Regions from separate parts of the Rossellomorea yichunensis genome, predicted to be linked through region 3. Evidence: riboswitches for the same ligand, from Rfam matches in the RefSeq annotation. Region 3 holds a riboswitch; each other region holds the start of a gene.
The links. A riboswitch is a leader RNA that binds a small molecule or an ion and turns the genes downstream of it on or off. The one in region 3 is predicted to bind S-adenosylmethionine.
Positions count from the first base shown of each region.

Region 1: it holds a riboswitch for S-adenosylmethionine, as region 3 does, so the genes downstream of both, mtnK (S-methyl-5-thioribose kinase) here and metK (methionine adenosyltransferase) in region 3, are expected to answer to the same signal.
Region 2: it holds a riboswitch for S-adenosylmethionine, as region 3 does, so the genes downstream of both, RSX31_RS14675 (methionine ABC transporter ATP-binding protein) here and metK (methionine adenosyltransferase) in region 3, are expected to answer to the same signal.
Region 4: it holds a riboswitch for S-adenosylmethionine, as region 3 does, so the genes downstream of both, RSX31_RS20770 (Fur-regulated basic protein FbpA) here and metK (methionine adenosyltransferase) in region 3, are expected to answer to the same signal.

Region 1 is NZ_JAVYAD010000001.1:353,377-361,441, reverse strand. It holds gene RSX31_RS01825 (pyridoxal phosphate-dependent aminotransferase) at 1-367, opposite strand, end outside; gene RSX31_RS01820 (carbon-nitrogen family hydrolase) at 490-1,272, shown strand; SAM riboswitch class I at 1,374-1,530, shown strand; gene mtnK (S-methyl-5-thioribose kinase) at 1,647-2,831, shown strand; gene mtnA (S-methyl-5-thioribose-1-phosphate isomerase) at 2,848-3,900, shown strand; partial or broken gene RSX31_RS01805 (DUF2087 domain-containing protein) at 3,946-4,542, opposite strand; gene RSX31_RS01800 (methylated-DNA--[protein]-cysteine S-methyltransferase) at 4,665-5,126, opposite strand; gene RSX31_RS01795 (PAS domain S-box protein) at 5,141-7,294, opposite strand; gene RSX31_RS01790 (acyltransferase family protein) at 7,465-8,065, shown strand, end outside.
Region 2 is NZ_JAVYAD010000005.1:125,114-133,178, reverse strand. It holds gene RSX31_RS14715 (SDR family NAD(P)-dependent oxidoreductase) at 1-273, shown strand, start outside; gene RSX31_RS14710 (ArsR/SmtB family transcription factor) at 306-608, shown strand; gene RSX31_RS14705 (arsenate reductase family protein) at 726-1,082, shown strand; gene gcvH (glycine cleavage system protein GcvH) at 1,211-1,594, shown strand; gene RSX31_RS14695 (YusG family protein) at 1,693-1,929, shown strand; gene RSX31_RS14690 (toprim domain-containing protein) at 2,112-2,471, shown strand; gene RSX31_RS14685 (thioredoxin family protein) at 2,477-2,791, shown strand; gene RSX31_RS14680 (SCP2 sterol-binding domain-containing protein) at 3,070-3,420, shown strand; SAM riboswitch class I at 3,532-3,638, shown strand; gene RSX31_RS14675 (methionine ABC transporter ATP-binding protein) at 3,788-4,810, shown strand; gene RSX31_RS14670 (methionine ABC transporter permease) at 4,807-5,475, shown strand; gene RSX31_RS14665 (MetQ/NlpA family ABC transporter substrate-binding protein) at 5,491-6,312, shown strand; gene RSX31_RS14660 (carboxymuconolactone decarboxylase family protein) at 6,452-6,817, shown strand; gene RSX31_RS14655 (hypothetical protein) at 7,371-7,517, shown strand; gene sufC (Fe-S cluster assembly ATPase SufC) at 7,869-8,065, shown strand, end outside.
Region 3 is NZ_JAVYAD010000003.1:40,890-48,954, forward strand. It holds gene metE (5-methyltetrahydropteroyltriglutamate--homocysteine S-methyltransferase) at 1-920, shown strand, start outside; gene RSX31_RS08115 (hypothetical protein) at 1,030-1,212, shown strand; gene RSX31_RS08120 (biotin transporter BioY) at 1,302-1,868, shown strand; gene RSX31_RS08125 (GNAT family N-acetyltransferase) at 1,912-2,700, opposite strand; gene RSX31_RS08130 (lmo0937 family membrane protein) at 2,937-3,086, shown strand; gene pckA (phosphoenolpyruvate carboxykinase (ATP)) at 3,140-4,729, opposite strand; SAM riboswitch class I at 5,055-5,199, shown strand; gene metK (methionine adenosyltransferase) at 5,412-6,614, shown strand; gene RSX31_RS08145 (gamma carbonic anhydrase) at 6,836-7,351, opposite strand; gene RSX31_RS08150 (alpha/beta hydrolase) at 7,436-8,065, shown strand, end outside.
Region 4 is NZ_JAVYAD010000008.1:91,591-99,655, reverse strand. It holds gene RSX31_RS20795 (hypothetical protein) at 1-103, opposite strand, end outside; gene RSX31_RS20790 (flavin monoamine oxidase family protein) at 309-1,784, shown strand; gene RSX31_RS20785 (DUF2975 domain-containing protein) at 1,916-2,389, shown strand; gene spoIIP (stage II sporulation protein P) at 2,491-3,654, shown strand; gene RSX31_RS20775 (TVP38/TMEM64 family protein) at 3,737-4,306, opposite strand; gene RSX31_RS20770 (Fur-regulated basic protein FbpA) at 4,528-4,743, opposite strand; SAM riboswitch class I at 4,849-4,956, opposite strand; gene RSX31_RS20765 (protoporphyrinogen oxidase) at 5,192-6,589, shown strand; gene RSX31_RS20760 (NAD-dependent epimerase/dehydratase family protein) at 6,677-7,591, opposite strand; gene RSX31_RS20755 (glycosyltransferase family 4 protein) at 7,640-8,065, opposite strand, start outside.

The DNA of each region.
Region 1 (8,065 bases), on a different contig from region 3:
ATACCCCATCACCAGGATTCAATAAACATTGAGGGATTTCAACTAACCCCGCCTTTCCTCCGAACAGCACAGCGATCTCTGTTTCCGGATCTAATTCCACACCATATTCACGAAGGTAGAAAGCAGAGATCGCCTCTTTAAAGGACGATAAGCCACGAAATGGAGGATACTTATGATTGGACGGCGAAGCTGCGGCTTCTGTCAGTTTTTCCACAATATGTTGAGGAGTCGGTTGATCCGGATTTCCCTGGCCCAAATTAATGACATCATGTCCCTCTTTGACCACAGCATTCACTGTTTTGGCGAGGGATGCGAAAAATTGTTCAGGTAATAAATCTAATCGCTTTGCTTTACTAAAGGTTTTCATTTGCTCACCTACTACATTTTTTTGAAAATTAATTACTTTCAAATTCTAGTCACAAATGATATAACGGAAAATAAAGAATGTAAAGGAATAAATTCCAAAAAGTCATTAATGAGGTGAAAGAAATGATTCAAAAGATAGGTCTTGCACAAATTGATATTGTGTTCGGGAATCCCGAAAAAAACAAGCAAAAAGTAGAAGAATGGGTTAAAAAAGCAAGTGACGACGGCTGTAATACCGTTGTGCTTCCTGAGCTGTGGACGACTGGATATGACCTTACGAGAATGGATGAAATCGCTGATGAAGGAGCAAAAGACTCTACCTCCTTCCTTTCTGCACTATCGAAGAAATATTCCATTCACATTGTAGGTGGTTCTGTTGCGCAGAAATCCCAGGAGGGGGTGTCCAATACACTCCTAGTTACGAATTCAAAAGGCGAGTTGGTGAAAAAGTATTCGAAGCTTCACTTGTTTAAATTAATGGATGAACATCATTATTTACTTCCTGGGCATGAAGATGGCATCTTCACCCTTCAAGACACAGAAATGGCCGGATTGATTTGTTACGACATCCGTTTCCCGGAATGGTTCAGAAAACAAGTTCTTTTAGGTGCCAAGGTTGTTTTTGTCGTAGCAGAGTGGCCGGCAGCACGAATTGATCATTGGCAGACCCTCTTAAAGGCAAGAGCGATTGAAAACCAATGCTTCGTGATTGCCTGCAACCGGGTGGGAAGTGACCCGAACAATGAATTCGGCGGTTGTTCCCTCATCATTGATCCATGGGGAGAAGTTCTTTCAAAAGGATCGCAAGCGGAAGAATTGGTTACAGCTGAAATCAATTTACAGGAAGTAGAAAAGGTCCGAAATAAAATTCCGATATTCCAGGATCGAAGACCGGATTTTTATTAAAAAGGTTATTTTTCAAAAAAACGTTGACATGGAAAATACTTCGATGGTACTATTCAAATCAAATGAAACATTCTGAAAGTTTAATTAAATAGTTAACGCAACTCTTATCAAGAGCTGGCTGAGGGATTTGGCCCTATGAAGCCCAGCAACCGACCATAATACCGTTGTATAACGGGGCGCAGCATGCGCCGGATTGAATGATCCAGTAAGGCACGGTGCTAATTCCAACAGAAAGATAGTCTTTCTGAGAGATAAGAGGCGACGAAGATACCTTCTTCAAGCCTCTTTCGAACATGAAAGAGGCTTTTCTTATGCCACGGAAAAGCCTCCACAACACAGTCTTTCATAAGTCTGTACTATAAGGAGGAACGATGATGGCAATTACGAAACTCAATGCATATCAACCACTAACTGAACAGGCGGCAATTGCACTGGCGATTGGCTTACGAATTTTTGAGGACGGCACTCTCTTAACGTGTGAAGAAATTGGAGACGGGAATTTAAATCTGGTCTTTCGAGTATTAGAACAGGAAACAGGAAAAGGAATCATCATCAAACAAGCCCTTCCATATGCGAAGGTTGTAGGCGAAAGCTGGCCGTTGACAATCGAACGGGCAAGAATAGAAGCGAGTGCCCTTAAGCTTCAGCAATCATTTGTAGGGGACCTCGTTCCTGAAGTGTACTACTCTGATCCGACACTTGCGATTACAGTCATGGAAGACTTGAGTGCACTGACCATTGCCCGGGCAGGCCTTATCAAAGGAGAAGTGTATCCCAGGCTCTCCCATGACATTGGAACATTTTTAGCTAATACCTTATATTTCACCTCTGATTATGCCCTTCATCCTTTTAAGAAAAAGGAGTACGTGAAAGAATTTTCAAATCCTGAGTTGTGTAAAATCACTGAGGACCTAGTATTCACGGACCCTTTTTTCAACAGTGAAACCAACGATTTTGAAGAAGAGCTTTCCCAGGATGTCCAACATCTATGGGATGATTTCACCTTGAAGCTTGAAGTGGCCAAATTGAAAAAGAGCTTTCTTACTGAAGGAGAAGCACTTCTTCATGGAGATCTTCATACGGGAAGCATCTTTGTAGATAAGAATCAAACGAAAGTAATTGATCCCGAGTTTGCCTTTTATGGACCGATTGGCTTTGATATTGGACAGTTCATTGCCAACCTTATTTTCCTGGCCATTTCAAAACCTGAAGAGAAGGAAACGATTCTCTATCACATTGAGAATACCTGGAACGTCTTCTCCACTGCGTTCTCCAAGCATTGGAAGGAAAGCGGAGACGCCTACACGAAAGTGAATGGCTACCTTGAATTTGTATTGGAGAAGAGCTTTCAAGACAGCATCGGTTTTGCAGGATGCGAATGCATCAGAAGAACGATCGGCCTCGCTCATGTAGAAGATCTGGATGGCATACCGGATAAAGCACGAAGATTACAGGCAAAGCGGACCTGCTTGACACTCGGTAAGGAACTGATAATAAAACGAAAACAGATCTTTTCGATTGAAAAGCTTCTGTCCATATTAAAATCCCATTCTGAATAACCAAAAGGAGTTTATCATGACACAAACATTGACCATACCAACTTCACTAGAGTGGCATGAAGATTATTTATTGATCCTTAACCAACAAAAACTGCCTAACATAGTGGAGTACATTAAACTGACGACCATTGAAGACTATTATGATGCGATTATCACACTAAAAGTGAGAGGTGCACCTGCCATTGGCATCACGGCTGCTTACGGCTTAGCCCAGTCTGCATGTCAGTATGAAGTAAAAACGCTAGAGGAATTTATCGACCTGTTTCAACGTGACAAAAAATATCTCGCAGATTCACGCCCTACAGCAGTCAACCTGGTTTGGGCTTTGAACCATTTAGAAAAGGTGTTAGAGAATGTTTCTTCAGTTAATGAAGCTAAAACCAACTTACTCCATGCTGCCATCCAGCTTCATGCAGAAGACGAGGCAGTCTGCCGTCTTATAGGAGAAAATGGTTTGAGTGTATTGAAGGATAAACAAGTCGTTATGACCATCTGTAATGCCGGGTCCATTGCAACGAGTAAATACGGTACCGCATTGGCACCTTTTCATTTAGGAAGAGAAAAAGGAAAAGCGTTTCAGGTTTATGCTTGTGAGACAAGGCCCGTTCTGCAAGGAGCCCGCCTGACAACTTGGGAGTTACAGCAATCAGGAGTAAATGTCACTCTCATCACAGATAGCATGGCTGCCCATACCATGAAAGAAAAAGGTATAGAAGCCGTGATTGTCGGGGCTGACCGGATTTCTGCCAACGGGGATACTGCAAATAAAATCGGAACGTCCATGCTTGCCATTTTGTGTAAACATTTCAATATACCTTTTTATGTCGCAGCTCCTTCTTCCACTTTCGATTTATCCAGCTCCAATGGAAATGATATTCCCATTGAAGAGCGAAACCGGGAGGAGATTACAACGCTCGGCGGGACGTTGATTGCGCCAGGAAACGTTCCTGTTTATAACCCTGCATTCGATGTTACTTCTCATGAACTGATTACCGGCATCATCACGGAAAAAGGTGTCCTGTACCCTCGCTTCGAAGAAAGTATTCAACAAACCATAGGTATTAAATAATAGCCAAAAGAAGAGCTTCCTCCTGCTCTTCTTTTGGCTTTCACATTATTCCACAAATAACTTTGTCGACGCCCACATTTCCCTCGGATTCACTTCATAAATGCTATTTTCCCGGTACATGAACTGATGAATGATAAATTCTCTTCTTAAGGTCGCAAAGTCTTCATGGAATTGCTGAATATATTCATTCAAATCTTTTTCCTTATATTTTTCTCCCACCTTTAATCCTTCCACCATATGTTCCAAAATAAATAATTTCTTCTTTTGTTGAGAAGGAATCGTTTTAATCCGTCCATTCTTCTCCAGGAAATTATTCATCACCTTTTGTTTTTCTTTCAATAAATTCTCTGACATCACACTTTCCCCTTCCTCTCCCTAAGCAAACTGATGAAGGACATTTCCATGATGACTCAGGACTTTTTTATTCAAATAGTAGTAAACAGTGTTCTTCTCTCTTCGTGAATAAACAAGATTGCACTCTTTGAGTTTCGTTAGGTGGTGGGATATTGTCGGGGCGGTGAGTCCAAGTTTTCCCGCAATTGCTCCTACATGCAAGCTTTCTGATGCCAGCAAATAGACAATTTTTATCCGCGTCGGATCCCCCATCGTTTTATGGAAAGCCACCTGTTTACTTAATTGCAACATGTCTCCTCCTCTCTAATTAGATTACTATCTAATTAGATGATAATCTAAATAGATAAAGGAATCAATCAGTAATTTTAAAAAACAGGCATCCTCCCTAGGGAGAATGCCTGTTATTCATTCTATTTTTCTAATAACAATAAGGTTTCTTTCTTATCCACCTGCTTACCGGCATAGCCTGTAAGTGTTTTATTCTTTCCAATGACACGGTGACATGGAATGATGATGGGGAATCGGTTGGCTTTATTCGCTTGCCCTACTGCCCTGACAGCTTTAGGTCTTTGAATCGCTTCGGCAACATCCTGATATGACCTGGTTTCACCAAACGGAATCTGTTGCAGGGTGTTCCATACGTCCTTCTGAAAAGACGTTCCCTCTATCTTCAGGGGGAGATCAAATTCTGTTCTCTCCCCCTTAAAGAATTCTGTGATCTGTTCTTGTGCTCTTAGTAATATTGGATTCTCGGTGTGAAAATCCGCTCGTGAATCATTTTCTAAAAATTGCACCAAAATTAGATGGCTCTGATCCGCTTGAAGTTCTAACATTCCAATCGGACTCTTCATTACAATAGAATCATATGACATTATCCAGGACTCCTTTACGATTTAGGGAGATAAATGTGGAAGATGGTCCCTTCCCCGACGATACTCTCAACCTGAACGCTTCCTTTATGCTCTTTAATTATTTTAAAGCTTACCATCAAACCAAGTCCAGTTCCCCGTTCCTTCGTTGTGTAAAAAGGTTCACCAAGCTTTTTAATCTTATCCTTTGAAATCCCGCCACCCTGGTCTTTTATGCGAATGTGAATCATTTCATCATCCGTCTCTTGGATCCGGATGGAAATGAATCCACCGTCCGTCATGACTTCAATCGCATTCTTGATGACATTTATGAATACCTGCTTCAACTGATTTGGCTCTGCTATGATGGTTGGGAGATCCGCTTGGTAACTCTCCTCGTACTGTACATTGTGCATGACTGCCTGAGCGCTTAGTAGTTCAACGGTATCTTTCATGATCCTGATTAAATTCGTTTCTTGATATTGAATCGCTTGTGGCTTTGCCAATACGAGGAACTCTGTAATGATGGATTCAATTCGCTGAAACTCAGAAGTAATCACATTAAAATACATCTCATGATCTTGACCCACACTATTTTCCAACAATTGAATAAAGCCTTTAAGGGCGGTCATTGGATTTCTGATTTCATGTGCAATCCCTGCAGCAAGCTCCCCAACTACACTCAATGTATCTGACTTTCTCAACTGCTCCTGCATTTCAATTTGTTCTGTAATGTCACGAATGATCGTTAAATTTAAATTAGAGAGTAAATTGTACTTGGATGAAAGCTCAATGTATTGGACCTTCTCCCTTTGAGAAGTCAACGTTTGTAAAAACGTCGCCTGCCCGTCTTCTTTCAATTGTTGTAAGTATTCATCATATGATTCTTCACCGGGTTCTATATTCAATATTTCACGTACATCTTTACCGATTAAGTGATCTTTCTCGATACCAATGATCCTACTCACTTCAGGATTTGCGTCTACGACAACATAATTATGATTGGTAAGAATCAGGCCGTCCAGTGAACCTTCGAAAATCTTCCTGAACCTCTCCTCGCTTTCCCGTAGTTCTTTTTCCATTTGATAACGCTCACTGACATTCCGGAAGATCGTCATGTTATACCCATCAACGGAATGAAGTTTAGAAGTGAATTCCAAATGCTTCAACTGATTGTTTGGCATTAGAAACAGCACTTCATCCCTTACTGCACCGCTCCTGTTTAACTGTTCCATGACTAAATCAAACTTTTGGCTTTCAAGAGGATATACAAAGTCACGTATCTTCTTCGAAAGAAGCTCTGAAAGGGAGCATTCAAAGATCTTCAGGGCAGAAGAGTTCGCTTTAAGTACTCTGCCATCTTGATCCCATAGCACGATTGCATCAATCGCTTCTTCAAATAAACCTTTGAACAACTCTTCGTTTCGTTTTAATTGTATTTCCATCTGCCTCTTCTCGGTCACATCCCTAAGAATAGCCATATGTAGCTTATGATGCACATACGGACTTGTCGTAAATTCCACAATTGAAATGCTGTGTGATTTTTTTATTGGAATTTCCCCACGGGCTTTTTTGTTTTGAGAAATCAGTTCTTTTATCTTTTCAACCTTATAATGCGCACTTTCAGGGATAAATGAGCTTATGTTCCTGTTTGTGATTTCATCCTTTTCCAATCCGACTTGTGAACTGAACGCCTGATTCACGTCGTTAATATTTCCTTCAATATCAAATAGAACGATTCCTTCTGATGCATTTTGAAAAATATTCGATAATAAATGGACATTCATATGGTCTTTCCGCTCTTTTTCCTTTAGTGCCGTTACATCTTTGAAGTACAAATAGGCATTAGGAGAAATGGTCGATTTTTTAAGCAATAATTCAATATGGATGATTTTCTTATCATTAACATTCATTAAGGTTTCATCTTCAAGGTTCTTTCCGGTTTCCATAACTTCCTTATAATGAGCTACAATCGGGGCCGGAACAGAAGAAAAGAAGTTACTGAACAGTGTGCCTACAACCCTTTCTTTCGTAGTCTGCAGTGTTTCACATGCTTCTCCATTTGCAAAGACAATTTTCAACTCTTTATTGATCACGAACATCGGCATGGGTGATGCTAAGCAAATTTCCCTATCGACGGGATGACATTCTTCCTTATTCAGCTCTTTCTGCAATTTACTACTATTAGTCATTTCCTCATCCCCTTACTATTTTAAAAGACGACTATTGGCTCAGGTCATTATAGAGTTCGCATAGCTTCCCATGCTTTTGGTGATAATTAACAGTGAAATTCATGTTTTACTCATTGTATCCTAGGGTAAGAATGAATTAGGATAAATCTATTCTAAGAGATGGTGAAGATATGAAACAGCGTGACTATTACTTCGACAATGCCAAATTCATTTTGATCTTCCTGGTTGTATTTGGACATTTGATCCGGTCCTATATAGAAAGCGATCCATTTATCCTTTCTTTGTACAAAACGATTTACACCTTCCACATGCCAGCCTTTATTCTTGTGGCAGGGTTTTTCGCAAAAGGATTTTATAAAAAAGGATATATTCAGAAACTGGCGAAAAAATTAATACTTCCTTACATTGTGTTTCAATTGATCTACACGGTGTATTACTATTTTCTTTATCAAAAATCAACATTTGAAGTCGATCCCCTTAATCCACACTGGTCATTATGGTTCCTCATCAGCTTATTCTGTTGGAACGCATTATTGTATGTTTTCATCAAGTGGTTTAAGTTCAAGCCCGGCATCGGATTGACAATCGCTTTCTCCATTGGGCTGCTTGTAGGATTTGCTGATGTGATTTCAAACTATCTTAGCCTGTCCAGAACATTTGTTTTCTTTCCGATTTTCCTGATGGGCTATTATTTGGAGAAGGAGCACTTCGAATATTTTAAAACGAGTAAAGCACGTATAGTGGCAGGTACTTTATTTATTCTCGTATTTT
Region 2 (8,065 bases), on a different contig from region 3:
TGGGGACCACACGGAGTGAAAGTGACTGCTTTGTGTCCCGGAGCTACCCAAACGGGATTCAGTGATGCAGCTGACCTGCAGTCTTCAAAACTATTTCAGTCTGGTGTGATGAGTGTGGAAGAAGTGGTAGCAGAGGGATATAACCAAATGATGACGAAGAACAAAACCGTTATTATCCCGGGTTTTAAAAACAGAATGCTGACTCAATCCGTTCGTTTTATGCCGAGGAAATTGGTCGCAAATATTGTTCGTAAAGTACAAGAACGGGTATAATTGAATGTGAATGAGTTTGAAGGGAGAAGACTATGGGTCAAAAAGCAATCGATACCTTTCGTGCTTGCATTCCATTATTTCAAGCACTGAGTGATCCTTATCGTCAGGACATAATATTACTTCTTGCCGAACAAGAACCTCTTACGGTCAATCAAATAACTGAAAATCTAACATTATCTCGCCCGGCTGTTTCTCACCATTTAAAGATCCTGAGAGATCAGCAATTAGTGTCATTAGAGCAAAAGGGGACACAGCGCTTCTATTCTCTTGAATTGGATAATGCAACCGTCCTTCTAAAGGAACTGGTTGAGACGGTTGAAAAACAATGTGAGTAATGTTTCACAAAAGAAGGATAATAATCAATATTGTCGAATGTAGAGATAGATTCGTGCAATACAGAATGCTGGATGGAGCCTTGCTTCATCCAGATCATAATGAAAGGTGGTGGAATGATGTCATTGACTTTTTATTCTTATCCCAAGTGTGGTACATGCCGCAAAGCAAAGAAGTGGCTGGAAGATCAAGGTATAGCAATGAATGAAATACATATTGTGGAAAACCCGCCGTCAAAAGACGAGCTCAAAAGCCTATATGAAAAGAGTAATTTATCTCTAAAAAAGTTCTTCAATACTAGTGGTAAAAAGTATCGTGAACTAGGCTTGAAGGATAAAGTGAACTCTGCTTCTGATGAGGAATTATTAGAAATCCTTTCCACAGACGGGATGCTGATCAAGCGTCCGATTACGACGGATGGAAACAAGGTGACAGTAGGTTTCAAGGAAGAAACCTTTGAAGAAACGTGGAAGTAAAAAGAGGACTGTGATTACCAAATCATGGACAATGAAAAAGTTTCATTATTCACGCTTAGTTTTCTTGCTTTTTCAATGAAAAGTGTGTCAATATTAGGTTGTATAACTAGCATTTGGAGGGATAGAGAATGAGTACACCGAAAGAACTTCGTTATTCAGAAGAACATGAGTGGGTCAAGGTTGAAGGGGAAAATGTACGCGTAGGAATCACATCATTTGCACAATCTGAACTGGGCGATATCGTATTCGTTGAGTTACCAGAGGTTGGAGATGAGATCAAAGCGGACGAACCATTCGGTAGTGTTGAATCGGTTAAAACCGTTTCCGAGCTATATGCACCTGTATCTGGTAAGGTGGTAGAAGTGAATGAAGAGCTATCGGATAGCCCTGAATTCGTGAACGAATCACCTTATGAAAAAGCATGGATGATCGTTGTTGAACCAACAGAAGCTGGAGAAGTAGACAAGCTTATGACAGCTGAACAGTATGACGAAATGATTAATGAAGGATAATTTCTACCATGCACCTTGAGAATTTCTCAAGGTGTTTTGTTTTTTATTTTGGGTACCATATGAGTAGACGTTTTTTCACATAGAGAGGATGAATACAAATGGTACTTGAGCCTAGGAAATTAGATGTAACCAATAGAGTGACAGGAAAACTTAAAGATGGTGAAGTAGAACTATATTTAGATAATCAGCCAATCGGCAGAATGGCTTTGCCTCTTGACGGAATAATTATGGAGCCGAACTTTGAAGCAAAAGAAAATAAAATATATCAAAGCTACACATCCACAGAAGGCGATCAGGCAAGATACACAGATTGTGATGAGGGTGGCTGGTGTTAGAGATGCTCGTGGTGCCAGATTCATTTACGAATCTGGCACTATTTGTAAAAAATAGTTGGTTTATGCAAACCACTTGCACTTTTTTTTATAAACATGAGAAAATATAAGTAGAAAGTGGACATCATCTCTTGTTATTTGAATATACTATCGTAATCTTATTTATGAAAGATAAGGTGATGATCATGATGGAACTTGACGAAAAAGTAATCATTGTCGAAGGTACAACTGATAAACGAAAAGTAAGGGATATCATTAAAGAACCGATTGAAATTATTTGTACAAACGGGACCATTAGCATTACGAAAATGGACGAACTCATTGATGCTTTATTGGAAAGGGATGTCTATATATTAGTAGATGCTGATGATGCAGGTGAAAAACTACGTAAGCAATTTAAACGTGAGTTTCCTGAAGCTGAACATTTGTATATTGATCGAATGTACAAGGAAGTGGCCGCAGCTCCGGAGTATCACCTCGCATCAGTTCTTATTGGAGCCAATATAGACGTTCATAAAGAATTTCTAGGAAAAAGGATGATCTAGTTTTGATTGAGGTAAGTAGTACCGAAACTTTAAAACAATCGATTGAAGACCATGCGTTCGAAGCTGTTTATTTATATACACCGATGTGTGGTACCTGTCAGGTTGCAAGCAAGATGATTGACGTAGTGGAGAAGCTTCCACAATCCTATCATTTTTCGAAGGCCAACCTGAATTACTTGCCCCAATTTGCAGAAGAGCAATCCATCGAAAGTGTACCCTGTCTACTTTTATTTAAAGATGGCGTCGAACAGGAAAGGATTTATGCCTTTCAATCCGTGCCATTTTTATATGAAACCCTAAACAAGACCGCGGATAGCTAGAGGGATAAGAGACCTTTTGGGAGAAGGTCTTTTTTATTTGTCTAAATTCACCTATTTCTTCATGAAATCCAATTATAGAACGATTTTCTTTCTACATACGAAGACATATTTCTCGGGAAATGTTGCGAATGACATCATTTTTTGACTGGTTATCATCCAAATTCTTACTGTTCGACAAATTAGATGATTCTCTTCAAAACATGTCGAGAAAGTATAAGAGGGGAAAATACCTAAAAGTGGAATTGTTATTATATAGAAGTTTCACTGGGAGGGTATTCATGCGAATAAATTTAGAGGAATTAGTAGATCAATGTCATTCAAGGTATCACTTACGACTCTTATTTCCAGATAGCCCGTTTATTCTTCAGTTTGATTGTGGAAAAAATTTGTACGGTATTTCAATTTCAAGCAAGGGATGCACAGTGTTGGATGAATTGGATAGGGATGCTCATTTCGTCATTGAAGGAATGGAGGAAACAGTGGTTTCTCTTCTTATGGGGGAAGAACGGTTGTCTCAACTGATTGAGGACGGATCCCTGGAAGTAAGGGGAGGATATCGTCCGCTATTATTTGTGGAGTCAGTTCTTTGGCTAACAAGATCCAGAGAAAAAGAGCCGGTTGAAGTTTAAACATCAAGTAGAAAAAAATAATTGACACACTCTATATCCGGTGATAGAATCTCTCTTGTAGCAAATTTTCAGAGTCTTTAACTAATCCAAATAATTAAATAATATACTTTACTCTTATTTAGAGAGGTGGAGGGACGTGCCCTATGAAGCCCGGCAACCGTCAATGAAAATTGAAATGGTGCCAATTCACTCAAAGCATTTGCTTTGAAAGATGAGAGAAAGGATAGTCCTATATGATTATGCCTTTCTGCTTATCGCAGGAAGGCATTTTTTATTGCTTCAGAAAAGGAGCAGGAAACATCAGGCAAGTACAACTATTATTCTGATTAAACAGGTCGTTTTACTCCGAAAGAAGGTGGAATACAACATGATTACCATTTCAGATGTGAAGAAAATATATCAATCCAAATCGGGTCCGATCTCAGCCGTTGATGGGGTCAATATTGATATTGCCCAAGGAGAAATTTTTGGAGTGATTGGTTATAGTGGGGCAGGTAAGAGTACGCTGATCCGGATGCTTAATGGTCTTGAAGTTCCTACAGATGGAATAGTGGACGTGAATGGTCAAATCGTTTCCCAGGTAAAGGGGAAAAAGCTGAGGGAAGCAAGACAGTCAATAGGCATGATTTTTCAACACTTTAATCTCCTCTGGTCTCGTACTGTATTAGAAAATATCCAGTTCCCATTAGAAATTGCTGGAGTATCTAAGAAAGAGAGAGTGCAAAGAGCCAATGAATTATTGAAGCTTGTAGGCTTGGAAGGCAGAGGAGATGCCTACCCGTCTCAACTGAGCGGCGGACAGAAACAACGAGTGGGGATTGCGAGATCCCTTGCAAACAATCCCGATGTCCTTCTATGTGATGAAGCTACTTCCGCTTTAGATCCACAAACAACCGATTCCATCCTTGATTTATTGGTGGATATTAATAAACGCTTAGGGCTGACGATTGTCCTGATCACTCATGAAATGCACGTAATCCAGAAGATCTGTCACCGTGTGGCAGTCATGGAACAGGGAAAAGTCGTGGAACTCGGGGATGTATTGGAAGTGTTCCGAAATCCACAAGAGCAAGTGACAAAGCGTTTCGTAAGAGAAGTATCGGAAGTAAAGGAAACGGGTGAAACCATTGAACACTTACTGACACAATACCCCAATGGAAAAGTGCTCAAATTTACATTTGTAGGTGAGTCAACTGAGCAGCCGCTCATCACCACGCTGATAAGAAAGTTTGATTTAGACGTAAACATCCTGCAAGGACAAATCTCCCAAACCCAAAAAGGTGCCTATGGAACGTTATTTGTTCACCTTGATGGGGATGAACAAACCATTAAAGATGCATTGGCGTTTGTTCATACGCAACTGGTTAAAGTGGAGGTGTTGAGAGGATGATTGAAAATTTATTTCCAAATGTAGATTGGGAGAAGATGTGGGAAGCAACCTTCGAAACCCTGTATATGACTGGGATGTCAGTATTGATTACCTTTGTACTCGGAATGATCCTTGGGACTTTACTCTTCCTCACTTCTAAGGAAAACCTATGGGAAAACAAACTGACATATACGATAACAAGTGCAGTCGTAAACGTGTTCAGATCGATTCCATTCATTATATTGATCGTGTTGTTAATTCCGTTCACCAAGTTTTTATTAGACACAATCCGCGGAGCGAATGCAGCTCTGCCCGCACTGATCATCGGAGCTGCTCCATTTTACGCCCGCATGGTAGAAATAGCTTTAAGAGAAGTGAACAAAGGAGTCATCGAGGCAGCGAAAGCGATGGGGGCGAAGACGAGCACAATTATATGGAAAGTACTCATACCGGAATCCATGCCGGCTTTGATTTCAGGGATTACGGTGACAGCCATAGCCCTTGTTGGATACACGGCAATGGCCGGGGTCATCGGAGCAGGCGGACTTGGTAACTTAGCTTATTTAGACGGCTTCCAACGAAGCAGGGAAGACGTGACGATCGCCGCAACCATTATGATATTACTCATTGTGTTTGCGATACAGATACTGGGTGATTTCTTTACAAATAAATTAGATAAACGATAAAAGGAGAGAAATAAAATGAAAAAATGGGTAGCAGGAGTTATAGCAGCAACAAGTATTTTTGGTTTGGCAGCATGTGGGAGCGGTTCAGGCTCTGGAAATGACGAAAAGGAATTGGTAGTAGGAGCTTCTAATATTCCACATGCTGAAATCCTTGAAAAAGTGAAGCCTGTCTTAGAAGAAAAAGGGATCGACTTGCAAATTGAAACGTATCAAGACTATATCCTCCCCAATAAAGATCTGGATAATGGAGATATTGACGCAAACTATTTCCAGACCACACCTTATATGGATTTGCAAATGAAGGAAAATGAATATGATTTCGTCAATGCAGGCGGGATTCATATTGAGCCGATCGGTGTTTATTCTAAAAAATTCAAATCTCTCGAGGAGCTTCCTGAAGGCGCTACGATATTAATGAGTAACTCTGTATCGGATCATGGACGTATCCTTACATTGTTAGAGAAAAAAGGTCTCATCACGTTAAAGGACGGGGTGGAAAATACGCAAGCCCAACTTGAAGACATTAAAGAAAACCCTAGAAATCTCCAATTTGATTATGAGTACGAAGCAGCTCTTCTCCCACAAATGTATGAAAATGAAGAAGGGGACGCGGTTGTCATAAATTCTAACTATGCCATTGATGCAGGGTTGAAACCTCTTGAAGATTCAATTGCCATTGAAGATAGTAACTCTCCTTATGTGAATGTGATTGCAGTTAACAAAGGTGATGAAAACAAAGAGGAAGTAAAAGCTCTAGTGGAAGCACTGCGTTCGAAAGAAATCCAGGACTTCATTAATGAAGAATGGGATGGAGCCGTTGTGCCGGTAAGTGAATAAAGTGTGCAAACCCGATTCTGTCAATGTACAGAATCGGGTTTTTTCATTGCAAGGTCTTCCCTAAATTTTTAACATAATCATTTCCTTATTGGTTCATACTATTTTCGATGAATCTATTTCAGAAATGGAGCTGATTGAAATGCAGATGGAACCAAGAAATACAACAGAAGCTGCCCTTCATGATTATAAAATGGGACTTGGAATCTTCACTGAAAAAATGCCTGAACTGGCCGAACAGTATAATACGTTCACTGAGCACTGCTTTAGAGAAGGGGTTCTTTCTAAAAAAGAAAAGCAGTTGATCGCGTTAGGAATCAGTCTTTATTCCCAGGATGAATATTGTATCATCTACCACACAAAAGGATGCCTTGATCAAGGGTGCTCAGAAGAAGAAATCCTTGAAGCAATTGGAGTAACTGCTGCATTTGGCGGCGGAGCGGTCATGAGTCAGGCTGTGACGTTAGTACAGCAATCCATTCAGGATTTGAATCAATTGAAGCAATAGCAACTAACGGGAGGTGATACACTTCCCGTTTTTTTGTTTTAGAAGTGAAAGATGGTCGATTGTTTTAGAGTGGCTATTTTTATTCAAAAAAATAGAATATTGGATTAAAATTACTAAGTTGATTGGAGCGGAAGGTGCTCGACTCCTGCGGGAATAGCGGGAAAGTTGAGACCCCGCAGGGCGAAGCCCGAGGAGGCTCAACTCACGCCCCGCGGAAAGCGAGCACCTGGAGCGGAAATCAACCACTACTAGCTGAGTATCATGGATAATAAACGAAGTCTTGGAAAGAATCTAATAAATATTCACTCGAACTTATAATTTTCCACAGGTAAGCTATTAATTGGCAGTATAATGGCGGAATTTTGTGAAAACTTAATGGTAACCCCTTGAGGTCAGGACGAAAAGGATGAATTTAAGAAAAAATGAGCCTATACCGGTTTTGTCTTGTGAAAGAGGGGGTAGTATAGTTGTAAAGTAATTAAAAACCTGAAAGGAATGATTCATTATCGACTCTCTTGAGAGTATCTCGTACACAAGTGAAATGGAAAAGGCAATGCATGGAGCCCATGGGATTGGTTATGAGGTGTACAAACGAAAGCATGATGTCAGAATGCAAGTAGAGAAAAGAAGAGAGCAGGAATATAAGGAAAGCAGAAGAATGATTGCGGCACTTGATCGTAAGGTGCACTCTAATATATAATAAGGAAGAAAAAAGGAAACCAGTGTAGACGATGCACTGGTTTTTTTATTGTTATGCAATTAGCGGCAAGCCTTAATAACCGAAGAACAAAGCGGACGGTCTCATAGGCTTTAATTTATTTCAGTGGCGGTATGTTCATCAAGACAGGAAACCGGACAAGAAATCCCTACATTTTTCCTTTATTTTAAGCTAACAATAGAAAAGGATTATCTTGTCAAGTTTACACTATCTGTATAGTTGAAAAAGTTGATTATAGCTTTTATTTGTTATAAGATTAGAATGAGAATAAATTGAGAATGATTAAAGAATTTAATTCTTAAATTCATTATAAAGTCACGGAGGTAAATACACATGGCAGGTTCTACTTTAACAATTAAAGATCTTCATGTTGAGATTGAAGGAAAGGAAATCCTGAAAGGGGTTAACCTTGAAATTAAAGGTGGAGAAATCCACGCAGTAATGGGACCAAATGGTACAGGTAAATCTACTTTATCTTCTGCTATTATGGGTCATCCAAAGTATGAAGTGACAAAAGGAAGCATTCACTT
Region 3 (8,065 bases):
GGGAGTATCAGCAATATATTCAGGCAGAAATCAAACGTTGGATTGAAATTCAGGAACAAATCGGCCTTGATGTGTTTGTACATGGTGAATTCGAGCGGACGGATATGGTTGAATTCTTTGGTGAGAAATTAGAAGGTTTTCAATTTACGAAGTATGGCTGGGTACAATCATACGGTTCCAGATGTGTGAAGCCACCACTCATATATGGTGATGTGAAATTTAAAGAACCTATGACCGTTAGAGAAACGGTATATGCTCAATCCTTAACGGATAAACCGGTGAAAGGGATGTTAACGGGCCCGATCACAATTCTAAACTGGTCATTTGTTCGGAATGATGTATCACGTTATGAAGTAGCTAATCAAATCGCTTTTTCTCTTCAAAAAGAGATAGAGGAATTAGAAGCCAATGGCATTCGTATGATACAAGTTGACGAGCCGGCACTTAGGGAAGGACTGCCTTTAAAGAGTGAAAATTGGGAGGAATATCTCAACGCTGCCGTTTACGCTTTCAAATTGGCCACTTCATCAGTACAGAACCAAACCCAGGTCCATACACATATGTGCTATTCGGATTTTGAAGATATTATAGATGCCATCAGTGATCTGGATGCTGATGTCATCTCGATTGAAACCTCAAGAAGTCATGGGGAATTAATCCAAGTTTTTGAAGACAATACGTATGACAAAGGGATTGGACTGGGGGTATATGACATACACAGTCCCCGGGTGCCGAAGCGTGAAGAATTAATCCGTAATATACACCGGGCTCTTGAAGTGCTGGATGCCGATTTATTCTGGGTCAACCCGGATTGTGGTTTGAAAACACGTGGGATCGATGAGACGGTATCAGCTCTTAAAACCATGGTGGAAGCGGCGGAACAAGTGCGTGAAGAGATGCTCATGAAAAAGGAAGGATAATTGTCAATATGATCGAGTACCGATGATTACGTTCCTTTGATCCACCTTTTCAAAATGCAGGGCGCAGTTGAAAAGAATTGCGTCCTGCTCATAAGGAGATAAAAAGAAAATGCCATACATAGCCATAGGAAGAATCATTCAAGTATTTAATGAACATCAGCCAAATCGCACTATCCTATATTTGGTGAGTGATAAGGGGATCGATGAGTTCCCAAAAGGGAGGGTTTCATTAAAAACCGCTTTAGCATGGCAGGCGGAAGAAAAGATATGCAATGTCTATGCTCCCAGTTAAATTTTAGAGGGAGAAAAAAATAAGCTTCCCAAAATCCTTTGAATTGTGTTAACTTAATGTTATACATAGTTTACATACGCAAGGGGGATTTGAAAGTGAACGGAGAAAAACTAAGGGTGATCATTCACTGTGCCATCTTTGCTGCGATTACGGGGATTTTCGCTCAAATCGAGATTCCACTGCCACTCGTTCCAATCAGCGGGCAAACATTAGCAGTAGGAATTACAGCGACGATTCTTGGAAGCCGATATGGTGCGTTCGCCATGGTATGCTATGCAGCCCTCGGAGCAGTCGGTGTTCCTGTATTTGCAGGCTTCAGTGGAGGGGCACAGGTACTGGTCGGTCCTACGGGAGGCTATATTTTCGGCTTTATCATAGCGGCTTTCTTTACAGGCTTCATTCTTGAGAAAACAAAATTCACCATACCGATGGCGATGATTGCCAATACAGTCGGAATGATCATTACGTTGATCCTGGGTACCATTCAACTGAAATTCGTAGCCGACCTTAGCTGGAATCAGGCAATGGCAGCTGGGGTATATCCATTTATCGTTGTTGGACTTATCAAAGCATTCCTGGCCAGCTGGATTGGAATCACTGTAAGACAACGACTGGTTCAGGCGAGATTGATCGGGAATCGGAAAGCAGCAGCATAATGAAAAAAAGTTGACTCCTTGTTGGGAGTCAACTTTTTTATGACTAAAATTTATACATAGACCAATAGCCAATATCCTTGAATCCGATTCGCTTATAAATTTTTCCTGCTTCAGGATTATCATAGAATAGGCATAACTCTTTTCCTTCTTCTAGTACGTCACGACATAGCTTCGTCATGCACTCGGTGGCATACCCTTTTTTCTTATGCTCAGGATGTGTGCAGACAGCGACAATCATCGCAGACATACTGTTTTCGGCGGTTGTGGAAGCAGAAGAAACAAATTTACCGTCTTCTTCTACATAATAGCTTCTCGAAACACCGGCCTCCATGCTATGTTTTCTTTCTTCTACAGAAAAATCGCCACCACTAAATTCAGGGATGCTGTTCAATAGGTCCACAAGTTTAGGTAGATCAGTGAGGGTAGCCTGTTGTACATGAGGCAGGTCTTGTCGATCCATTGATTCCGTGTTGTCACATTTCGCATAGTGCATATGTCTTATTGATTTAATTTCTCTGGATAAAAAGGGTTCAACCTGCGTCACGATCCTTTTTAATCCAGAAACGATACTGTAGTCTTCAGTCTCATTAATGATTGCGGCAAACCCTTCCGCATCAAATTCCCCCATGGAAAAAGGGATGAAGTTTTCTCTGTACTTAAGGAGGATTCCCCTCAAATTCCCTTCCGCGTCAAAGTCGCCCCAGATTTTCTGGAATTCCTGTTCATATCCGAAGGCTTCGATGTCCCCGATAATAAACAAATTCTCAGCCGGCTGCTTATGAATGAGTTGCTGGCAAATATCATGATCTTGTTCTGTAAGCTGTCTGATCATCTTGGTTCCCCCCTGTAAATAATCATTATCATACCAAAATTAGAAATATTTAGTAAAGAGTTATTTTTAGGGGAATTTGATTAATAGACGATACAAATGATGTAAATTGAATAATTTCAGTTGGACTAACAGAAGTTATGAATAGCTACACTTTTCTTATGAAATACCATGCGTGGTTTTAAATTCATTAAAATAGGGAATCTTAGCATCAAACACAGTTACTAGGAGGGAAACTCATGCTTTGGACCATTATTGGAATTCTTTTAGTCCTTTGGTTACTCGGATTGATTTTTAAAATCGGAGGAGCCATCATCCATGTTTTACTTGTTATTGCCATTGTTGTCTTTTTATTTAACAGAATCACCGGGCGTAAAAAAGGATTATAACCATAACAAAGGTCCGTCCCTCAAAATAGAGGGACGGACCTTTGTTATATAGACTATTTTACGGCCGGGCCGCCTTTAAGTTCGATTTCAGATGGTACGTTTGAGAATTTCTTGAAGTTTTCGTTGAATTTGTGGGCAAGTTCTTTTGCCTTCACTTCATAGGCTGCTTCATTGGACCAGGTTTTCTTTGGTTGAAGCACTTCGTCAGGAACACCAGGAACGTGAACAGGGATGTTCAGACCAAAGATGTCGTCCGTTTCAGTTTCAACGTGAGTGAGTTCCCCTTCAAGAGCTGCTTGAATCATAGCACGGGTGTAAGATAACTTCATGCGGTTACCAACACCGTATTCTCCACCGGTCCAACCAGTGTTCACTAAGAATACTTGTGCATTGTGCTCATCGATTTTCTTCCCAAGCATCTCAGCATAACGAGTTGCCGGGAGTGGCAGGAATGGTGAACCAAAGCATGTCGAGAAAGTGGCTTGCGGTGAAGTGATCCCGCGCTCAGTACCTGCAAGCTTCGATGTATATCCGCTCAAGAAGTGATACATTGCTTGTTCTTTCGTCAGCTTGCTGATCGGAGGTAATACCCCGAATGCATCAGCGGTTAAGAATACAATGGTATTTGGATGTCCTGCAACACTTGGTTCAACGATGTTATCCATCGCTTGAAGAGGGTACGCAGCACGAGTATTTTCTGTTAACGTGTTATCCTCATAATCAGCGATGCGGGAATTGTCATCTAGAACCACGTTTTCAAGGACAGAACCGAAACGGATCGCATCAAAGATTTGTGGCTCCTTTTCACGTGTCAGACCGATACACTTAGCGTAGCAGCCGCCTTCGATATTGAATACACCGTTAGGAGACCATCCGTGCTCATCATCGCCGATTAAACGACGGTTCGGATCTGCGGACAATGTCGTTTTGCCTGTACCGGATAAACCGAAGAACAATGCCACATCTCCTTCACGTCCGACATTTGAAGAACAATGCATGGAAAGGATATCGGATTCTGGAAGTACGTAGTTCATGACAGAGAAGATCGATTTCTTCATTTCACCTGCATACTCAGTTCCACCTATTAGGACAATTCTTCTTTCAAATGATACAATGATAAATGTTTCAGAGTGAGTTCCATCTTCTGCTGGATCTGCCTTGAAGTTCGGGGCAGAAACGACGGTGAATTCTGATTGATGACCTTTTAGCTCTTCTTCTGTAGGGCGAATGAATAATTGGTGAGCGAAAAGATTATGCCAAGCGAATTCGTTGATCACTTGAATCGGTAGTCTATGTTTTGGGTCAGCACCTGCGAACCCTTTGAAAGAAAATACTTCTTCTTTTTCTTTTAAGTAATCTAATACTTTTGTATATAGTTTATCGAATGATTCTGAAGAGATTGGTTGATTGACAGAACCCCACTCAATCTTATCCTTCGTGGATGGTTCTTCTACAATGAATTTATCCTTAGGAGAGCGTCCTGTGTATTTACCAGTTTCTGCTCTGACTGCACCTGATGATGTTAAAGCGCCTTCATTTCGTTGAAGGACTTTTTCAACTAGTTGGGAAACAGATAATTGTTCCTGAATGTTTTGACCGTTAAGTAATTCTGTTAATTCATTAGACATGCTCACTGAATTCATTAGAACCCTTCCTTTATATAAATTTAATGATCTCGTTTGCTTCACAAAAATAGTATAACACAATTGAATCATTAGTCTATACTATTTATTCAATTTTATAATGTGTCTTCATATTGTCACATTTTTTGTCCGAAAATAGCTTGTACCTTCTTATATATATGAAGAAAAAATCATAATGTTTAGCCTCATTGCCTAATTAGGTTATTTTAAGAGGCCAAGATAGGTTTGAATCATGAAAAGACCAAGCTTGAATGGTTAAACATGTCACTAGAAAAAAAGTTGACACCATTTGTACGAAACGTTATCATAGTTCCTTGAACGGATACTCTTATCCTGAGCTGGTGGAGGGAGCAGACCCTATGAAACCCAGCAACCTGCTAAATAGTTAATGGATCTTATTCTTTTGAAACGATCCGATTAAGCGAAGGTGCTAAACTGAGGCAAGGTCCAAGAACCTTGAACGATAAGAGAGAAAAGGCGCGGCTATGATCTGAAACCTTTCCTCTAATGCTTTAATCATGAGGAAGGGTTTTTTCTGTTTATAGTGGATCAAATGCACATAATGCATGATTTTTTTATAAAAAAACCATGTTTACTTCATACTACTTAGGGAATGAGTACCGTATCTGTTTAATGTTTTGTTAGATCAAAGTCTAACAATTATGCTTAAGGAGGAACCTTGATGTCAACTAAACGTCGTCTGTTTACATCTGAGTCCGTAACCGAAGGACATCCAGATAAAATTTGTGACCAAATCTCTGATTCAATTCTTGATGCAATTCTTACAAATGATCCGAATGCTCGTGTAGCATGTGAAACGTCTGTTACGACGGGTCTTGTTCTTGTTGCGGGTGAAATTACAACGAGTACGTATGTCGATATTCCCAAAATCGTTCGTGAAACGATCCGTGAAATTGGCTATACTCGTGCGAAATATGGCTTTGATGCCGAGACATGTGCTGTATTAACATCCATCGATGAGCAATCTGCTGATATCGCTCAAGGTGTAGATCAGGCACTTGAAGCTCGTGAAGGTCAAATGACGGATGAAGAAATTGATGCAATCGGTGCAGGTGACCAGGGGTTAATGTTTGGATTCGCTTGTAATGAAACGAAAGAGCTTATGCCTCTTCCGATTTCCCTCGCCCACAAAATTTCCCGTCGTCTGACTGAAGTTCGTAAAGAAGAAATCCTTCCTTACTTACGTCCGGACGGAAAAACTCAAGTAACCGTTGAATATGATGAAAACGATAAGCCGGTTCGTATTGACACGATCGTTATCTCAACTCAGCATCATCCTGAAGTGACGCTTGAGCAAATCCAACGTAACCTAAAAGAATATGTCATCGATCCTGTTGTACCGAAAGAATTGATCGATGAGCAAACAAAATACTTCATCAACCCGACTGGTCGTTTCGTTATCGGCGGACCACAAGGTGATGCAGGGTTAACAGGACGTAAAATCATCGTTGACACATACGGCGGATACGCTCGTCACGGTGGCGGTGCATTCTCTGGTAAAGATGCAACGAAAGTGGACCGTTCTGCAGCCTATGCAGCACGTTATGTAGCGAAGAACATTGTGGCAGCAGGACTTGCTGAAAAATGTGAAGTTCAATTAGCGTATGCAATCGGTGTTGCTCAACCGGTATCCATTTCAATTGATACATTTGGAACAGGTAAAGTATCAGAAGACGTTCTAATTGACGTTGTTCGCAATAACTTTGATCTGCGTCCTGCAGGAATCATCAAAATGCTGGACCTTCGTCGTCCGATTTACAAGCAGACAGCTGCTTACGGACACTTTGGCCGTAACGATATTGATCTACCTTGGGAGCGTACGAATAAAGCGGAAGCATTAAAAGCGGAAGCGTTAAGCGAATAAGGAAAGATAGAGATAGAAGAGACCAACACTTATCAGGGTGTTGGTCTTTTTTTACGATATGGTACGACGGTGGGGAAGTTTGTTGTGCCGAATGGCAGGTATATCGAGATTATGGCAGATATATTTTGAAAATGGCAGTTGAATCCGAAACGGGGACCCGCCTGCAAGAAAATATTCCATGAGTATTCTCAGGAAGGTTGGGGTATCCCAAGTATAGGATATTAAAATGGGTTGATGCTTTTATAATATTGTCCTTTTTCTGCGTATTCTTTCGAAATTCGCTTCATTTCGCTAATGTCATGTTCATTTAACTCTCTCACCACTTTTGCTGGCCGACCGAATGCCAGTGTGTTGGGTGGAATGACTTTGCCTTGTGGAACAAGGCTTCCTGCCCCGATAAATGCTCCTTCTCCAATTTCAGCATTATCGAGAATGATCGACCCCATGCCGATCAATGCTTTCTTTCGGATTTTGCAGCTATGTAGAATCACTCCATGGCCTACGGTTACTTCATCTTCAAGAATAAGAGGGTTATTTGGGCTCTGATGAAGAATGGAATTATCCTGTATATTTACTTTATTACCGATTTTCGTTGGAGCGACGTCCCCTCTGATGACGGTGTTAAACCAGATGCTGGACTCTTCACCGATCTCCACATCCCCGGAAATGGTGACATAATCGGCAATGTATGCCGAGTGAGCGATGATTGGTTTTTTATCATAATATGGATAGAGCATTTTATACTACCCCTTTCAAGAATATTTACTATAATAATGGTAGCAGAATTCATTCACATAGAGAACTATTAAGGAGGAATTGCCATGTGGAAATGGGAAACAGATCAAGAAGCAAAGGCAGTCATCGTCATCGTTCATGGAGCAATGGAGCATCATGGTCGGTACGGGTGGCTCATTGAAATGTGGCGTGCAACAGGTTTCCATGTCATCATGGGGGATTTACCAGGTCAGGGGATGACTTCAAGAAGTAAAAGAGGACATATCGATTCGTTCGATGAATATATAGTTGAAGTGAAAGATTGGGTACAGGCGGCGTACCAATTTGAATTGCCTGTATTTCTGATTGGTCATAGTATGGGTGGGCTTGTTGCGGTCCGTATGCTTCAGGAATCCCATGTGAACCTGGCAGGGGTGATATTGTCCTCACCTTGTTTAGGCTTGGTCACGACCCCGTCAAAGCCGATCGAGCTCTTGTCCCACGGTTTAAATAAGATCGCTCCCATGGTGAAATTCCCATCAGGATTAACGATCGATATGGCAACGAGAAATGCAGATGTACGTGAAATTGACAGCAACGATTCACTCTATATCACCAAGGTGTCTGTCCGCTGGTACAGGGAGCTCGCCCAAGCGATAAAACTGGCTTTTGTAAACTTGGAAAAAATGCCTGACGTCCCTCTGCTCGTGTTGCAGGCTGGTGACGACAAAATCGTC
Region 4 (8,065 bases), on a different contig from region 3:
TCATAACGGGTGAGTGATCATGACTTGATATCGTATGAACGATCTCACTATCCTTGAATTCCTTAAGAGTATTGAGCATGGTTACGATATTTTCTAGTGACATATAACATGTCTCCCTTCTACTTGCTCGAGGGATTGACTAAATACAGTCTCGTAGACCCAATGAAACTTAAGTATAACACATAAACGTATAAATAGAAACGTTTGTTCTGAAAATGACTGGAAATGAGCTTTTTGTCACAGATATCATACGTATACCCCCTTTCTTGACGTCATATGATGTAAGAAAAAGGGAGGCGGGTGATGAGATGGTAAATCAACTTTCAAAAGATGACCCCTCCAAATTGAACTATCCAGACGATATGCTGGCCATTATCCGGAATGGATTAAATCCAACCAAACCCAAAAAAGTGATAATCATTGGAGCAGGAATGAGTGGTTTAGTCGCAGCTTCTCTACTGAAAAAAGCCGGACATGAGGTAACGGTTTTAGAAGGAAATAAACGGATCGGGGGCAGGGTATATACAGTTCGTAAGCCATTCACACCCGGTAATTATTTGGACCTGGGAGCCATGAGAATTCCCGATAACCATCAGTTGGTGTTTGAGTATATCCGAAGATTCAAGCTTCCTTATCATGAATTCATTAATAATTCCCCAAGAGATTTACTATTTGTAAACAATATCCTTACAACAAGGGAGCTATACGAAAATAATCCAGCCATTCTACAGTATCCTTTACCAGAAGGTGAGCAGGGTAAAACGGCTTCGCAATTATTCCTTGAAGCAACCAAACCCTTTATCGAATTGTATAATAACAGTGACCATGAGGAACAACAAAATTTAATAAAAAAATACTCTGGCTATTCGATGGGACAATTTTTAGCAAATAACCCATACGGTAAATCATTATCCTATAATGCAATCCGGAAAATCAATGTCATTCTCGGGATAGAAGGATTCCCTGAATTCTCCTTCGTCGACATATTAAAAGACATCATCTTTCCTATATTCAGGAAACAAACAAAATTTTATCAAATAAAAGGAGGAAACGACCACTTACCTTATGGATTTGTCCAAGAGATTGGGTCACACATTCTACTGAATCAAAAAGTGACCCACATTATACAATCCGATGGCGGAGTAAGCGTTAGATCAGTAAACTCCGCAGACGGATTGGTACGGGAATACAATGCCGATTATGTCATTGTAACCATACCATTTACTGTCTTCCAGTATATCGATGTCGTACCTTATGATTCAATATCCTTCAAAAAGTGGCAGGCGATCCGGGAAGTAACGAATATTCCATCCGTCAAAATAGGAATCGAATTTCGTCGTCGCTTCTGGGAAGATATGGATTACGGAAACATCGTGTCAGATCTCCCCACACGCTTTACGTATATGCCGAGTCACGACAAGGGTAGCAATAAACCAGGGGTCATGTTAGCGAGTTACAGCTGGGGACAGAATGCACTCTTATGGAACAGTAAATCAAAACAAGAAATCATCAAAGAAGTATTAGAAGACCTATCTAAAATATATGGCGAACAGGTGTATACTGAAATGCTGAATTATGTAGTCTACAACTGGAGTAAAAACCCATTCTCTGCAGGATGTTTTACCCTTTATACCCCTGGTCAGGCAAGTGATATCGGGGATTATATCAAGATACCCGAAGGCAGAATTCATTTTGCCGGAGAGCACACATCCTCTTTTCATGGTTGGATTGAAGGGGCGATAGAGTCGGGGGTAAGGGCAGCCAATGAAGTGAATAGCAGATAAGGGATTAAAATGCATGAGTTTACTCATGCATTTGTTCGTATAGAAGTTTTTATAAAAAATCAATAATATTTTATTGGAAAACAATAAATCTCATTATATAATTTAGAAAAACATGGTATCAGAGGTGTGTTATGAAACGAGGAACGACGATTTTTTTAAAAGGGGCAGTAATGGCAATAGGAGCGATTGTATTCATCCTTTGTATTGTCTGGTTGCCAACCATGGCGAAGCATTCGGCCGATCTATTTCCCCAATTCGCTTATTTGAAATGGCCGATTTTAATAGGATTATACTTAACAGCGGTTCCATTTAATTTAGCGCTGTACCAAGCTTTTAAGCTTTTAACGTGTATTGAAGAGAACGCTTTTTCGACGAAGGCAATAGTGGCTCTTCACCGAATAAAACTGTATGCCTTACTAATTACTGCCATTTATGTGTCAGGAATAGTGTTTCTACTAATCCAAAATGCTCTTCATCCGGGTATTGCTATGGTCGGGATCATTATTAGCTTTGCGTCTGTCACCATATCGATATTCGCAGCAGTCCTACAAGAATTACTGCGGAATGCACTTAAACTAAAAGTTGAAAATGATTACACGGTATGAGGTGAAATAGGAAATCCGACCGAATCCCGGAAAAAACCTTCTACTCTATCAACACCCTGCATAAAGTTAACTATTAAATACTTTATATAGGGGTACTGATGATGTCGTATAAGTCTCGAAACAACAATAGCTTAGTCCCACTAGTATTCGTCTCTATGAAGGCCATCATTCGGGTAGTATTGATCGGTATCGTACTCATGTACTTGACCGTATGGTTGATCTCGTCAACTGCCATAAAATTGAGGGTGGATAGTTTACTGTATTCATCAATGTCGGAACTAGTACCGAAGGAAACGTTTCTTATGTTGTTGTCACAGGAAATGACAGGATTGCGGGTTACAAATGAGGCAGCATTAAACAGTGATTTTGATTGGTTGGAAAGCGTCACGAATGTTTCACTCCTTGATCCGCGAAGTTTATTTGGACGGGAAATCCCGGGAATCGAAAATTATCATACTCACATAGCCGTTGCGGGGAAGGGGACTGACATTACGAACCTCCCGAATGAATCACCGGCGCCAACAGAAGATCAGTTGAAAGATCAGGAATTCGATCAGAGCCAAATTGATCAGGCAAACAACAACTCGGGAGACGGAGTTCAAGAGATTGATGAAAAATCCGTCTACATCTATCATTCACACAGCTGGGAAGCGTTCAGCCCGCTAATTAAAAATAACGATTCGAAAGATCCAGCGAGTACCAACGAGAAGGTCAACGTCATTGCTGTAGGGTCCAAATTAAAGCAAGAACTTGAAGCAAGGGGGATTGGGGCAGTTCAGGATAAGACAGATGTAAACAAAGCACTCAAAGACAAGTCATGGACATATTTTGAATCCTATCAGTTATCAAGGGGACTAGTACAAGAAGCCATAGCCCAAAACGATGACTTAACGTACCTGATCGATATTCATCGGGATTCTCAGCCGCGGAGCATCACTACCAAAACCATTAACGGTAAAAACTATGCACGCTTATTTTTTATCGTAGGAAAAGAAAACAAAAACTTTGAAAAGAACCTTAAGATCGCAAAGGAATTGAATGCTAAACTGGAGGAAAAATATCCTGGCATCAGCCGGGGAGTTTTCATCAAAACAAGAGCAGAAGGTAACGGGGTTTACAATCAGGACCTAACCGAGAGAGCCATGTTACTTGAGTTTGGCGGAGTTGAAAATAATTTAGTGGAATTGTATAACTCTACAGAAGCGTTTGCGGAGATTTTTGCAGAATATTACAAGAAGGATGCTGTCGAGGTAAATGCACAATAATTGAAAGGGAGAAAAGACGTATGCCGTGTGGTAGACGTCTTTTTTCTTTTCCTGAGGAGATTGGTTTCCGTAACTGACACAATTATAATCTATTGTTCTTTCTCCAACGGTATGCCAAATAAAACATCCCAACCACCACCGAACCTGCCAATAGAATAACCGTACCCTTATCCGCATCCAACACATTCATTACCACGAATGCCTCAATCAACAACGAAGGAATCTTCCCGCCAGAACTGATCACAGAAAAGGCAACAATAGAAATAGAGCTAAAAGCAGCGGCAACGGTTACCACACTTGAAGGCACAAATGGAACCATGCGGAACAAAAATAGAAGAAAGATCCATTCCGTTCCAGACGCTTCTTTTAATTTAAGAAAGTATTTGTTTGACAGAATCTGATCAATACCTGCAAACTTCATTCCTTTTCGGTACAAATAAAAACTAACAATGGCCCCTAGGGATTCACCAAGTATGGAAATCACGATTCCTGTCCAAAACCCAAATGCGGAAATATTAAAGGCCGTTAAGAAGACACTTGGCAGGAAACCAAGGATACTGATGAGTATATTAATGAATATACTGATAAAAATGAGAGACCAACTATCTAAGCCGATGAATTCATTCATGAAATGTTGCAGGGTGGAAGTCATATTTTAATTCCTTTGTAATAGATTATAGATTATCAGAATAAGACATCTGGAATGTTTTTGAAAGAATTTCTTTAAAAATGGATTAGATAATCGTCCATATATGAATCAACTTTGTCAAAAAACTAGAATCACAACGAGGAGGATGTGCAGTTGAATGCATACATTTAATTTAACTATAGAAAAAAAGGAAGCAGCATTCCATAACCTAGGATTGCTGCTTTTTAACTGCTTAATTTTGCACAATTTTTCCAATGGATGGACCCAACATCACTATGCGGATGGCATTCCTTTTGAAGATATTTGTATTCATCCTCAAGTTCTTGCAGCGTCAGCTCGAATAATTGTTTGTCGCCTTTTTTGAAAATGTTGTGGACAATTAATTTGTTTATTAACTCATTTCTACGATTTTGAATAGCTTCCTGGAGAATTTCCCCCATATTTGATCACTCCTCTTATTAGTATTCGAACATTGGAAGTGGCTCCTTCATTGAAAAGAGCCCTCTTCCTAGTAGATAAGAAGAAGGCTTTATGTATCAAACTTCAACTCATCTTCCAAGCTCAATGCTTGTGGAATTAGCACAGTGTTCTACGATGTAGAATCTGTTGCTGAGGCATCATCGGGCCAGTCCCTCTACCTCTCTGGATAAGTAGCTATATAGTTGTCATGGAATACTTATATTATATATATGAGTATTCATAGTTGTCAACTAGGAATTGAAAGATAGATATAGTTAATAGGATAGAATAGGGATATTGAAAATAAAATATAAAGGTTTAAACTAACCTTCATTCCGATTTATTCCCAATTCAGACACAGAATCTTTTTCTAATCAACAATAAACATGATAATCTGTATACATAAACGCAATTATTGGAGTGAAACGTATGAAGACAGTGGTTGTCGTAGGTGGAGGAATTACAGGACTAACAGCTCTGTACCATCTTCAAAAAATATCCATAGAACGAGAAATAGATATCGAGTTAATCTTAATCGAGCGAGATCGGCAGCTTGGCGGCAAAATAAGAACTATAAGAGAAGGCGAATTCATTATGGAAGCAGGAGCAGATTCCATCGTAGCCCGAAATGAAGGGGTTCTTTCTCTAGTTGAAGAACTTCAACTTCAAGAGGAATTGGTCTATAATGAAACAGGCACATCCTACATTTATACAAATGGGGAATTACACGAGATTCCCCAAGATACGATCTTCGGAATTCCCATGTCAGTTGAGTCACTTAAAAGTAGCACCCTGGTGTCAGAAGAAGGGAAGATTGACGCTCTTAAAGACCTCGAATCGGAAAATACACATTTTACAAAAGAGAGTTCCATCGGTGAATTTTTAGAAGCATTCCTGGGTAAGGAACTTGTCGAGAAACAGATAGCTCCAGTATTATCAGGGGTTTATTCCGGTAATTTGCATAAACTCACTATGGCTTCAACACTTCCGTACTTACTTGATTATAAAAATGATTACGGCAGTATCATTAAAGGTTTATCAGCAAATAAACAAAAATTCCAAGGGGCATCCAAAAGAAAGTTCATCTCGTTTAAAAATGGTTTATCAACCATCATCGAACGGTTAGAAGAAAAATGCTCAGGTGCCACAATTTTAAAAGGTGTAGAAATAAAAGCTTTTCAAAAAACGGGTGATAAATACAAACTCACTCTTAATGGTCATGGTAGCATTCAAGCGGATTATGTAGTTTTCGCAACACCTCATGATGTAACCCAAAAGATACTGACTCATGAACAACTGGAACCCGATTTTAATAAACTGAAAAACTCATCACTGATTTCGATCTACCTCGGATTTAACATTCCAGATGCGGACCTTCCTGCTGATGGGACAGGCTTTATCGTATCAAACGGCCGAGATGTGAAATGCGATGCATGCACATGGACTAGTCGGAAGTGGAAGCATACATCCAATAACCAAAAACTATTATTGAGGCTTTTTTATAAAAGTACAAACCCCCATTACAATGAGTTGAAAGAATATAGCAAGTCAGAACTTGTAAGTACGGCACTAGAGGATATCAGAAAAAGCATAGGTATAGACTGTGACCCGGTTTCTGCTGAAGTAACGAATTGGAAAGATCTGATGCCAAATTATCATCTTGAGCACGGTCAGTCTGTCCAATCTTTAGATAACAACCTGGCAAACGAGCTACCAGGCGTGAAGCTGGCCGGTTCTTCATATTATGGAGTGGGTATAGGTGCCTGCATTCAGAACGGAAAGAAAACAGCCGAATGGATTGTAGATTATTTAGAGAAGAATACATGATTTATATTGACTAAAATTCGACATTAAAGGAAAAAAGCCTGGCATCCAGGCTTTTTCTTTTAATTAATGCGATTTATGATAGCATAACTACTCTTTCTTTTTGAAATATGCAGCCGTTTTCTCTAGTCCGGAAATCAGATCATATTCAGGTTCCCAGTTAAGGTTTTTAAGCGCTTTCGTGTTTGATAGATGACTGTGTAAAATATCTCCTTCCCGTTTCGCTTCGTAGTTTGGCTTTTGTAAAGAGTGGATTTGGTTAGAAAGCAAGGTATAGAGTAGATTGATGGATGTTTGGGTGTTGGTGCTGATATTGAGAACTTGGTTGTCAGCATTTGTGATGGCAAGAAGATTCGCCCGGGCCACGTCTTCTACGTATACAAAGTCCCGTGTCTGATTTCCATCCCCAAAGATGATTGGTGTCTCATTGTTTAATAGTTGCTCAATAAAAATGCTTATGACTCCGCCTTCACCATCGGATCTTTGCCTTGGTCCATATACATTGGCATAACGCAAAATGGTATACGGAAGATTGTAGAGCCTATTAAATAGTTTGATATAAGTTTCAGATACTAATTTTGAGGTGCCGTAAAAGGAAATAGGACTAGTGGAACTCTCTTCCTGAATCACCTCATTTGTATATCCATATACTGCACTCGAAGAGGAGAAGATGAATTTTTTCACATCGTATTTAATGCTGTACTCCAACAACTTTACGGTTCCTAATACATTGACTGCGGCATCTTCTGCTGGATTTTCCAATGATTTGGCTACGCTCACTTGGGCAGCGAGATGCATGACGATGTCGGGTTTTTCTTTTTCGAAAATTCGTTCAACTTTATCAGATAATAGATTTTTTCTATATATTTTGACTCCATTTGGCACATTTTCCTCCCTGCCATTAGAAAGATTGTCGAGGATAATAGGTGTGTGACCCTCAGCGAGCAGTAAATCTATAATTTGGGAGCCAATAAATCCGGCACCGCCTGTAACTAAAATTTTCATTTTTGATCCTGGATCAGTTTATTCTCCCTCATGATGAGTCTCCTTTCTTCATAAATATGTTTGATAGATCTGTTCAATCTTTCTCGTCATTTCTTGGCTTGTTAAGTGTTGACGAGCATAGGATTCAGCGGCTTTAGCAAACCTATCACGTTCTTCCCTGTTGGTAATGAAACGCTTTATCGCTTGTGACAGCTGTTCGACGTTACCAGGTTCACAAAGGATGCCTGTTTGTTCATGTCGGATCATTTCCGGGATTCCCCCGCATGTAGTGGAGATGACCGCTTGACGGGAAAACATCGCTTCCATGACGGATAGGGGGAAGTTATCATTTACAGTTGCTAACACATAGATGTCCGACATCGAAAGAATATGGGGTATATCGTGTCGTTTTCCAAAAAAGATCACGTTATCTAGCTTAAGCTCTTTCACTTGTTCAATCAGTTTTTCCTTCATGACACCATCTCCGACAATCCA